2 regions of the Rahnella selenatireducens genome follow, and region 2 is predicted to be linked to the other one. Evidence: predicted binding sites of a transcription regulator. Region 2 holds the regulator's gene; the other holds the start of a gene.
What was found. Region 2 encodes PurR, which represses purine synthesis genes. Its sites were predicted from a motif close to CANGCAAACGTTTGCNTG; they were not measured.
Positions count from the first base shown of each region.

Region 1: the regulator PurR is predicted to act here: its motif matches at 2,859-2,876, upstream of purL (phosphoribosylformylglycinamidine synthase).

Region 1 is NZ_JBKEZJ010000001.1:686,595-692,542, reverse strand. Features, by position in the region: gene yfhb (phosphatidylglycerophosphatase C) at 1-548, shown strand, start outside; gene tadA (tRNA adenosine(34) deaminase TadA) at 700-1,212, shown strand; gene mltF (membrane-bound lytic murein transglycosylase MltF) at 1,235-2,695, opposite strand; gene purL (phosphoribosylformylglycinamidine synthase) at 2,970-5,948, shown strand, end outside.
Region 2 is NZ_JBKEZJ010000001.1:70-6,017, reverse strand. Features, by position in the region: gene punC (purine nucleoside transporter PunC) at 135-1,346, opposite strand; gene punR (DNA-binding transcriptional activator PunR) at 1,483-2,388, shown strand; gene purR (HTH-type transcriptional repressor PurR) at 2,425-3,450, opposite strand; gene cydH (cytochrome bd-I oxidase subunit CydH) at 3,784-3,873, shown strand; gene ACLBVC_RS00015 (C40 family peptidase) at 4,039-4,941, opposite strand; gene ACLBVC_RS00010 (Grx4 family monothiol glutaredoxin) at 5,405-5,746, shown strand; partial or broken gene ACLBVC_RS00005 (IS3 family transposase) at 5,886-5,948, shown strand, end outside.

The sequences.
Region 1 (5,948 bases), 690 kb from region 2:
TGCTCCGGCGGATGCCGCAGAACCTGATTCTGGTGATCCCTGTTTTGCCTCTGGTGGCGATAGGGTTGGTGATGCACGGACGGGCCGCACGCTGGCCGATGAGTTTGCTGCTCTGGTCGATTACTTTTGGTCACAGCGAAGCCCGGCTTAAAGCGCTGGAATTGCAGTTTGTCACGGCGTTTCGCCACAAAGTGGTGGAGTTCCCGGTCGTACAGCGGCGGTTGCGTGAATACCTCGACAGTGATGATACCGAAGTGTGGCTGATCACCGGTTCACCGGAAAATCTGGTGCAACAGGTGTATAACGCGTCGCTGTTTCTTCCAAAAGTGCGTCTGGTGGGCAGCCGCATTGCGCGCGGTAAAGGCGGCTGGGTACTGCCTCTGCGCTGTCTGGGCGAGGAAAAAGTCGTCCAGCTTGAACGTCGCATTGGTTCGCCGCTGAAACTTTACAGCGGCTACAGCGACAGTAAGCAGGACAACCCGCTGCTGTTTTTTTGTGAACACCGCTTTCGCGTCAGCAAGCAGGGTGAACTCCAGCAACTGGAATAATTTAGCCGCCGCAGCATCATCTTAACTGTCATACTCAAACAGGCCGGTTTCCGGCCTGTTTGCATTGGGATGACACAGGTATACTGCTGGCCGCTAAAAAGAGATTGAGGTTGACGTGTCGGACGCAGAGTTGGGTAATGGGTTAGCAGAGATGAAAGAGCACGAACACTGGATGCGATATGCCATGAATCTGGCGCTGAAAGCGCAGGATGAAGGCGAAGTGCCGGTGGGCGCGGTGCTGGTTTTGGATAACCAGGTGATTGGTGAAGGCTGGAACCGGTCTATCGGTCATCATGATCCGACTGCGCATGCGGAAATTATGGCGCTGCGCCTTGGCGGAAGTGCCGTACAAAATTACCGTCTGCTGGACGCCACGCTGTACGTCACGCTTGAACCTTGTGTGATGTGCGCAGGGGCGATGATCCACAGCCGTATCCGCCGCGTGGTGTATGGCGCAGCGGATGCCAAAACCGGCGCCGCCGGTTCCCTGCTGGACGTTCTGCGCCATCCGGGCATGAATCATCAGGTGGAAATTCTGCCGGGCGTTTTAGCGGAAGAATGTTCAGAACAGCTGAGCGCGTTCTTTCGTTTACGCCGTAGCCAGAAAAAAGCACTGCGGCTGGCAGAGCGCGCTGCGCAAGCCGGTTATACCTCAGAAGAATAAGCCCTTTTGCCCGCTGTAAACGCTATGGCGCCAGGGCTTCTTTAGCGTCCACGACGGGATAACCCTGACCGAGCTGAGCCTGCAACGCCGCTTTCTGCGCCTGTTGCTTCTCTTTCTCCATCAGATACCCGACCAGACTGAGCTGATACCGGCGAATGTTTTCCACATAGTTGTACGCCTGCGTGCCGCGCGCGTAGCCATACGTTGTACGGCTGAAATAGCGCTTCTGGTTAAGCATGGGCAGACGTTGTTTCACATCGGCCCAGCTGTCCGGGTTGGCTTTTTGCTGCGCTGTCAGCTTACGGGCGTCGAGCATGTGGCTGTAACCCATGTTGTACGCCGCCAGCGCAAACCAGATCCGTTCATCTTCAGGAATCGATTCCGGCATCTTATCCATCAGATGCGACAGATACAGCGCGCCCCCGCGGATACTTTGCTCGGCATCGGTCCGGTCATCTACATTCAGGCCATCCGCCGTGGTGCGGGTCAGCATCATCACACCACGCACGCCAGTCGGCGATTTAGCCTGTGGATCCCAGTGTGATTCCTGATAAGCAATCGCCGCCAGCAGCCGCCAGTCAATTTTTTCCGCGTATTTTTCAAACAGCGGCTGTAAGACCGGTAGCGTGCTGTCGATGGCGTTCAGGAACGTCCGCGTATCTACATAATCAAAATCGCCGACGTGCCCGAGGTATTTCTCCTCAAGCTTCTCCAGCGTACCGTCTTCGGAAATTTGACTGAAAAAGTCCAGCATCGCCGCAGAAAGGCTGTCGTCATCCGGTTCCTTGCGGTAATACCAGGTCACCGGCTCATCTTCCGTGGCATCAAAGGCCACGGCCAGACGAGGGTAAACGCGCTGCATCAGGGCGATGGTGACGGAATCCCCCAGCGTGTAATCGAGTTTACCGTTCTCAACTTGCTGCAGCAGGTCGCGCGGCGAAAGCTTGTCCGTCGTGGTCCAGGTCAGGTCAGGGTATTTTTTGGCGGCGGCTTCCAGTGTCAGGATGTGTGCGCTGCCGGCAGAAACCACCAGCGAACCTTTTACATCCGCAAAGCTTTTCGGACGAACGGCACCCTGCCGGTAAACCAATTGCTGAGAAACGGAATAGTATTCCGGCCCGGCACGGTAGTTTTTCAGGCGCGCATTGTTGTACACCAGCCCGGAGGCCAGCATATCGGTTTTATCATTGTCCAGACTGTCGAACATGGACTCGATCGTGGTGTGCTGATTTACAACCAGTTTCACGCCCAGATAATCTGCGAAGCGTTTAGCCAGTTCATAATCGAAACCGAGATTGCCTTCCGGGGAGTCCATAAAAGTCAGTGGAGAATTGAGCGTGCTTACGCGCAATTCTCCACGGGATTTTATCTGATCCAACTGGTCGCCTTCGCCTCTGTGCCACGGGACAGCAGGCCATAAGGCCAGCGCCAGCAACAGGGCGGCAATCCCCATCAGAACATAGTTAATTTTTAGTCGCGTCAAATAGTTATCTCGCTGCAGCGCTCTTGTATTTTACGATATGCTGTGCAGTTTCTATGGTTATATCCCCAGTGCTGTCGCATTTTGCTCAACAAAACGTCAGTCTGCAACTTTATTCATATTAACCATGATCTTTGAAAGGTTATAAATGAATATCAAGAATCCCTGCGCAAACGGTTTCGTATGCCGTCAGCTTTCTTTATAATAGCCCGCGTTTTCCCCCTGTTGCGCCCAATGAAGCACTGTGGTCAGTGTCTTCGAAGACGAGAGATCTGTGATTATGGAAATACTGCGTGGTTCGCCCGCTTTGTCGGCTTTTCGCATTAATAAATTATTATCCCGCTGTCAGGAAGCACGCCTTCCGGTCAATGATATCTACGCCGAATATGTACACTTTGCCGATGTCAGCGCGCCGCTGAATTCGGACGAACAAACCAAGCTGCAACGCCTCCTGAAATACGGTCCTTCTCTCGCTGAACACGCGCCAACAGGTCGTTTACTGCTGGTTACCCCGCGCCCTGGCACCATTTCTCCGTGGTCTTCCAAGGCGACTGATATTGCACACAACTGCGGTTTATCTCAGGTTCTTCGCCTTGAGCGCGGTCTGGCGTTTTACGTTCAGGCCCCTGAACTGACCGAAGCACAATGGGCGCAGCTGGGCGCATTGCTGCATGACCGCATGGTGGAAACCGTCTTTGGCAAGCTCGAAGACGCCAGCGCGCTATTCGCTCAGCAACAGCCTGCACCGGTTCAGCATGTCGATATTCTCGGCGAAGGCCGTATCGCGCTGGAAACCGCCAATACCAAACTGGGTCTGGCGCTGGCGCAGGACGAAATTGATTACCTGATGGAAGCCTTTACGTCGTTGGGGCGCAACCCGACTGACATCGAACTGTATATGTTCGCACAGGCAAACTCAGAGCATTGCCGCCATAAAATCTTCAACGCTGACTGGATTATCGACGGCGAAACGCAGCCGAAATCCCTGTTCAAGATGATCAAAAACACCTTCGAACAGACGCCTGATCACGTGCTTTCCGCGTACAAAGATAACGCAGCCGTAATGGAAGGTTCGCAGGTCGGCCGTTTCTACGCCGATGCGAAAGACGGCCTGTACGATTTCCATCAGGAGCAGGCGCACATCCTGATGAAGGTTGAAACCCATAACCACCCGACGGCGATCTCTCCGTGGCCGGGGGCGGCGACAGGTTCCGGCGGTGAAATCCGTGACGAAGGCGCAACCGGTCGCGGTGCAAAACCAAAAGCCGGTCTGGTCGGTTTCTCCGTTTCTAACCTGCGTATTCCGGGTTTCGAACAGCCGTGGGAAGAGGACTTCGGTAAGCCGGATCGTATCGTTACCGCGCTGGATATTATGACTGACGGCCCGCTGGGCGGCGCAGCCTTCAACAACGAATTTGGTCGTCCGGCGCTGCTGGGCTACTTCCGAACTTACGAAGAAAACGTCAACAGCCACAATGGCCCTGAGCTGCGCGGTTATCACAAACCGATCATGCTGGCGGGCGGTATCGGCAACATCCGTGCTGATCACGTGCAGAAAGGTGAAATCACCGTTGGCGCGAAACTGATTGTGCTCGGCGGCCCGGCGATGAATATCGGTCTGGGCGGCGGTGCGGCTTCTTCAATGGCCTCCGGCCAGTCTGACGCGGATCTGGATTTTGCTTCCGTACAGCGCGACAACCCCGAAATGGAACGCCGTTGCCAGGAAGTGATCGACCGCTGCTGGCAGCTCGGTGAAGCCAACCCGATTCTGTTTATCCATGACGTGGGCGCAGGCGGTTTATCCAACGCGATGCCTGAACTGGTCAGCGACGGCAATCGTGGCGGCCGCTTCCAGTTGCGTGACATCCTGAACGACGAACCGGGCATGAGCCCGCTGGAAGTCTGGTGTAACGAATCGCAGGAACGTTACGTCATGGCGGTTGCACCGGCTCAGCTGGCGCAGTTCGATGCCATCTGTAAACGTGAGCGCGCGCCTTACGCGGTGATCGGTGAAGCCACAGAAGAAATGCATCTGTCTCTGGAAGACAGCCATTTCGACAACCAGCCGATTGATATGCCGCTGGACGTGCTGCTGGGTAAAACTCCGAAAATGACACGTGACGTCACCACGCTGAAAGCGAAGGGCGACGATCTCAACGGTGAAAATATTCAGATTGCCGAAGCGGTAAACCGCGTTCTGCATCTTCCTGCTGTGGCGGAGAAAACCTTCCTGATCACCATTGGCGACCGTACCGTGACCGGTATGGTGGCACGCGATCAGATGGTCGGGCCGTGGCAGATCCCGGTGGCTGACTGCGCGGTCACTACCGCCAGCCTCGACAGCTATCACGGTGAAGCGATGTCTCTGGGCGAACGTGCGCCAATCGCCTTGCTGGACTTTGCCGCTTCTGGCCGCATGGCCGTCGGTGAAGCACTGACTAACCTGGCCGCGGTCGAAATCGGCAGCCTAAAACGCGTTAAGCTTTCTGCTAACTGGATGTCTGCGGCTGGTCACCCGGGCGAAGATGCCGGTTTATATGCAGCGGTGAAAGCGGTCGGCGAAGAGCTCTGTCCGGCGCTGGGCATCACCATTCCGGTGGGCAAAGACTCCATGTCGATGAAAACCCGCTGGCAGGAAGGCAACGAACAACGCGAGATGACTTCACCGTTGTCTCTGGTCATCACAGCATTTGCCCGCGTTGAAGACGTGCGTCATACCGTGACGCCACAACTGCGCACCGATAAAGGCGACACCGCATTGCTGCTGGTGGATCTGGGTGCCGGTCACAACGCTCTGGGCGCGACGGCGCTGGCGCAGGTTTATCGTCAGCTCGGCAACACGTCAGCGGATGTGCGCAGTGCTGAACAACTCGGTGGCTTCTTCAACGCCATGCAGGCGTTGGTTTCTGAACAGAAACTGCTGGCCTACCATGACCGTTCCGACGGTGGTTTGCTGGTTACGCTGGCGGAAATGGCCTTTGCCGGTCACTGTGGGCTGACGGCGGATATCGCGACGCTGGGCAACGATTCTCTGGCGGCGCTGTTTAACGAAGAACTGGGTGCAGTGATTCAGGTTCGTGCTACTGACCGCGAAGCCGTCGAGCATACGCTGGCACAGTTTGGTCTGGCAGATTGCACGCATTACCTCGGTACAGTTGAAACCGGCGACCGCTTCATCATTACGCAGGGCGATAAGCCGGTGTACAGCGAAAGCCGCACCACGTTGCGCACCTGGTGGGCAGAAACCACCTGGCAG
Region 2 (5,948 bases):
TAATAAAAGTATTGTAAAAATGCTATTTTATTGGGTTTTGTTGAGTATAGGCTCGCTGGCAGGCATTCTCAATAGTTAATCGCGACGAATGAAAATGTCCATTAAGTGATTGTTACTTAAGGTCATTATTGCGATCAGTTCGCATGCCTTGCTTGCTGTTTCTGCTCCGGTTCCTGTTCACCGGATTGCCCTTCTTCCTGACGCAGTGACAGCCAGCGGCCTAAAACTACCAACAGTAGTGTAGACAGCATCGTGGTGACTGTCGCCATGAGTGGTTGCACAATAAATGCGGAAACCAGCAGACTCGCGAGGAAACACAAACCCAACTGCAGGGTATTTTGCAACGCCGCGGCCTTACCTGTATTAGCAGTAAATGGCATTAATGCATTTGCGACAACAATGGGATAAATCGCGCCATTCACCAAAGCCATCATACAGAACGGAATTAACAGGCTCATCAGCCCGGCATCAGTAAATATAGCTACGCCGAACAGACCCGCAACACTGACGCCATAACCCGCCAACAGCCACGGCAGGATCTTATTCCCATCCGTTTTACTGATCAGTACGCGACATCCAAAACCGCCCAGCAGGAAAGCAATGGTCTGAGGAACATAGCTCAGGCCAATCACGCCCGGCGAATATCCCATGTCGCTGAGAATAAATGGAGAACCGGTCAGCCACGCGAAAAAGCCAGCAGAGCAGGCGGCATAAATCATCACATTACCGCTGTAAACCCGCGAAGCAAGAAGCTTCGCGAAACCGGCTTTATCTTCAGGGGCATGAACCTCCGGTGTCTTTTCGCGCAGAGTGAACGTGGTGATCAGCAGGATAACGGCTACGCCGGTCAGCAGAACGAAAATCGCCTCCCAGTCAAAATGATTAAGAACCCATGCGCCCAGCAGAGGGGCAAGCGCGGGGGAAAGCGCCACCAGCGGCATGATGCTGGCAAAGGTTTTTTTAGCAACATCGGCAGAAAAGCGATCTACCACCAGCGCCTGCCAGGTGACGGCGGCAGCACAGACGCCGACAGCTTGCAGGAAACGTAGCGCCAACAGGGCACGGACATTCTCAACCCACAGTACGCCCAGACAACCGACGACAAAGAGCGCTAAGCCGATCAGCAATACCGGTTTGCGACCGATCTTGTCGGACAGCGGCCCCCAAACCAACTGGCCGATGGCAAAGCCGCCCAGGAAAATGCTCAGGCTGGCGCTGATCATGCCCGGGCTGGTCATCAGGCTGGTTTGCATCGCGCTGAAGGCCGGAAGGTACATATCGGTCGCTAAAAAGCCAAGCATGCTCAGCCCGGCAAGATAGAGCATAAATCCAAGTGAGGGTTTCATTATTGTCTCTTTAATTTATTTAGTGCAGATGAATTGACGCAGAAATCATATCGGATGCGGAGTTTAACGCTTGGATAACAGGCTTGTGAAACGCTAATATTTGCATTCTGCTATCAAAAATATTGAAGGCTAAACAATGTGGTCCGAATATGCACTTGAAGTCGTGGACGCCGTCGCCCGAACAGGCAGTTTCAGCGCAGCCGCGCAGGATTTGCACCGCGTGCCGTCGGCCATCAGTTATACCGTGCGCCAGCTTGAACAATGGCTGGCCGTTCCTTTATTTGAGCGCAGACACCGTGACGTTGTTCTGACGCCCGCAGGGAAAGTTTTTGTCGATGAAGCACGGATTCTGACAAAAAAAATGATAGCTACCCGTCGCCAGTGTCAGCAGGTCGCAAACGGCTGGCGCGGAGAATTACGGGTGGCCGTCGACCGTATCGTTAAACCTGCGCGGACACGGCGGCTGGTGCTGGATTTCTACCGCCATTTCCCCGATACCGAGCTCATCATTCATTCGGAAGTCTTTAACGGTGTCTGGGACGCGCTGGTCGACGGGCGGGCAGATGTCGCCATCGGTGCGACGCGGGCGATCCCCGTCGGAGGGCGGTTCAGTTTCCGCGATATGGGTTTTATGGACTGGCATTGTGTGGTTAGCGTGCAACATCCGCTGGCGCAGACGTCGGGAATACTGAATGACGATCAGTTGCGGCCTTATCCTGCGCTTTGCCTGGAAGATACATCGCGGACATTGCCGAAACGCGATACCTGGACGCTGGATAACCAGCGGCGGCTGGTGGTTCCCGACTGGACGTGTGCGGTGGAATGTCTGAACGAAGGTTTATGTGTGGGGATGATGCCGGTTCACCGCGTGACGCCGTGGATTGAACAGCGGAAATTGCAGGTACTGTCGCTGGAAAATATCTTCCCCGACAGCCCGTGCTGCCTGACGTGGGATCAGAGCAATCCGTCGCCTTCGCTGGCGTGGCTGCTGGAATACATGGGCGATACGGAAACGATGAACCGGGAATGGTTGCGCGGCTGAAAAGAAAACGCCTGCATCGCAGGCGTCGAGTGAGAATTAACGGCGGTAATCCCGATACGGGCCGTCGGCCACAGAACGGCGCTCAACCAGTTTCGGATGCACTTCAATGGTCTGCGACTCTTCGCGTTTGCTGATAATTCTGTCCAGCAGCATGGTAAAGGCCATTTCGCCCAGACGTTCTTTTGGCTGATGAACTGTCGTCAGCGCCGGTGAGAAATAGCGCGCGTTACGCACGTTATCGTAGCCAATCACGGAAATATCCTGCGGTACGCGCAGGCCCAGTTCATCGGCGGCACAAATTGCGCCCATTGCCATTACGTCGCCGCCACAGAATACGGCCGTCGGACGGTTTTTCTGCATCAGAATTTTATGCATGGCCTGATAGCCCGATTCCGGCTCAAAGTCGCCCTGAACGACCCACTCTTCACGAAGAGGAATATTAGCTTCCGTCAGTGCTTTCACAAAGCCCTGAAAACGGCCGCCGCCGGTGTTTCGCGCCAGCTGTCCCGGGATCACGCCGATATCGCGATGACCGCGTTCAATCAGATAACGTCCGGCCATATAACCGCCTTCGAACGCGTTATCGATAATGCTGTCGGTGAAATTCTTACGCGCTTCGCCCCAGTCCATCACAACCATCGGGATGGAACGGTATTCTTCAAGCATATTTAGCAATTCGTCCGGATATTCCGCGCACATCACCAGTAAACCGTCGACGCGTTTTTGCGCCAGCATTTGCAGGTAGGCCTGTTGCTTCTCCAGATTATTGTGTGAGTTACACAAAATCAGCGTATAGCCTTTTGAGAAACAGCTGTTTTCCACGGCCTCAATCACTTCGGCGAAGTAGGGCGCTTCACTGGACGTTGCCAGCAGACCGATAGTTTTTGTGTTATTGACCTTCAGGCTGCGTGCCACAGCGCTGGGTGAATAGTGTAATTCTTTGATTGCAAGGAGAACCGCGGCTCGGGTTTCTTCGGCGACGAAACGGGTTTTATTGATGACGTGCGACACGGTTGTGGTGGAAACGCCAGCGCGCTTTGCGACATCTTTAATCGTTGCCATGTAAAAAATGACTCCTGTGCTCACGTGTTTCAGCACGTTAGCATTATGTTAATCGTTTGCTTGCGTGGATTTAACTGCGGACTTCGAAAAGGGCAGTGAAATCGTTGGGTGGATTCTTCAGAGTAAGGCGTGAAATGCTCTCGGGTGAAATCGACCGGCACACAGGCGTGGTAACCGACAATTTTCACTTATAATGCAGGAAAGTGGAAGTAAAATTGTCATGAACCTACTGTGATTCAGCACAAGATTTTAAATGCGAATTATGAGAAAATGCGTTGGCACACATTTAGTGTGGCTAAACCAACGCCACAATTTGATCCGTAAGGGGGTTTGATGGACAGCAACCTGAAATTTTCTTTGATCACTACGGTCTGCGCTTTGCTCGTGATTATTGCTTTCAGCTTTACCGCAGTGATGAACTGATTTGTGCGAAAGCCGCAATAAAAAAGGGCGATTACCTATAACAGGAATCGCCCTTTTCAATTTTACGCAGTCACCCATTCCGCCGATACTCTTCCCTGCAGAAACTCTTCGTTAAATGCTATTCAATGGCTGATTAGCGAAACTTCAGACTTAACGAATTGTTTATTATCGGATTGTCTTAGGGGTCATTACCCGTCGTGCGCCTACATAATGATCTTGCCAGTAATCGTCACCCAGTGAGGTGATCTTAATGTCTTCGCCGGTGCGCGGTGACTGGATAAACTTCCCGTTTCCTACGTAAACACCGACATGGTCTGCGGCGCCGCGGTTATTAATCCGGAAGAACACCAGATCGCCGGATTCTAATTCACCCCGTTTGACCGGAGCCGCATCGCGCAAGTGGTACATTTCATTGGCTGTGCGGGGCATTTTAATACGGATCAAATCTTTGTATGCGTAGTAGACCAGTCCGCTGCAATCGAAACCTGTATTCGGTGACGTTCCGCCCCAGCGGTAAGGTTTGCCGACCTGGTGCATCAGCTTGGTCATCGCGGTTTGCTGCGCATGCTGATAACGTTTTTTGTGTGTTGCGCTGAGCGTTATCGGCTTACTGTCTTCTTCACGTAACTTTTTGCCTTTGCGGTGGCGACCATACGCTTCTTTTTTACTGGCCTTTTCACTGCTGTTTTTGGCGAGAGAACGGTTTTTCGTTTCTTTCTCTGCTTTTTTCTCAGCCCGCGTTGTCTTGAGTGTCTTTTCTTTTTTACTCTCGGCCCGCGTCGTTTTTACTGTTTTTTCAGAAGGCGTCTTTCGCTTAACCAGTTCGGTGCTTTTTACTTTCTTCTTCGAAACTTTTTCCTGAGTTTTAGGTTCTGAAACCGGCGCGACTTTGGTTTTCTTGCTGGTTTTCGCAGCTGCTGTTTTTCGCTTTCGGCGTTCTTCCGGTGTGACCTGGTTGACATGACTCTTTCGCTGATCGGCAGCAACACGAGTCTGTGGCGACGCGTGAGCCATATTCAGAAACAGCTGGGTAAAGAGCAGCACAAAAAGCGTGAACAGTAAGCGCATAGCTTCGTTACCATGAGTGGTAGGGTTAAACATCAGGGATGTCAGAGTATTGCCTAAAAGAACGAGACAAAAAAGCACGAATTGCCTCGATTCTAGATCATATTGTGAGAAAAAGTTAATAGCTTTTTTTATGTCGAAATAACCGCCATTTTTAGTCAAAAAAATAACCACTTTTCATCATGTTATTATTTAAGTTAAAGAATGGGATTTTGCAAATCTGACATTATCGCCGAACGGCAAAAATGTTATTCTCGATGAATCTTTAAATATGTGAGCCTGAACGCAAGCGCTAAAGATTGTTTAGGAAAATGCCAGTATTCAGAAAGACCCCACAAAAATTGGCGTTTTTATCTGGTGGCAGCCATCGTTACAATAGAAAGCATTGTGATTGCGCACCGTCTCTGTGTGCTGCGCGTGAAGAGTAATGACCGTGACAGCCTGTACCGGCTTGAGGAAGCAAGAAATGACCACTCCAACGATTGAAAAAATTCAGAAGCAAGTTTCTGAAAACCCGATTCTGCTGTACATGAAAGGTTCTCCAAAACTGCCAAGCTGCGGTTTCTCTGCACAGGCCGTTCAGGCGCTGTCTGCGTGCGGCGAGCGTTTCGCGTACGTTGATATCCTGCAGAACCCGGATATCCGTGCTGAGATGCCAAAATTTGCAAACTGGCCAACGTTCCCGCAGCTGTGGGTTGATGGTGAGCTGGTTGGCGGTTGCGACATCGTGGTTGAGATGTTCCAGCGTGGTGAACTGCAACAGCTGATCAAAGAAACGGCTGAGAAGTACAAATCCTCTGAAGAGTAATTCAGGGCGATTCAGAAATACCGGCAGCCTGACCCGGGGTTACCGGTAAAAAAGAGCGACATTATGTCGCTCTTTTTATTTGTATTGACCCGTCCTAAATAGCGTTGACACATTTAACTCGTATATTGAGGAAAATGTGATGAACCAATATGTTAAACGTACCCAACGCGATTACTCTCTATCCTTTAAATTGGCTGTAGTC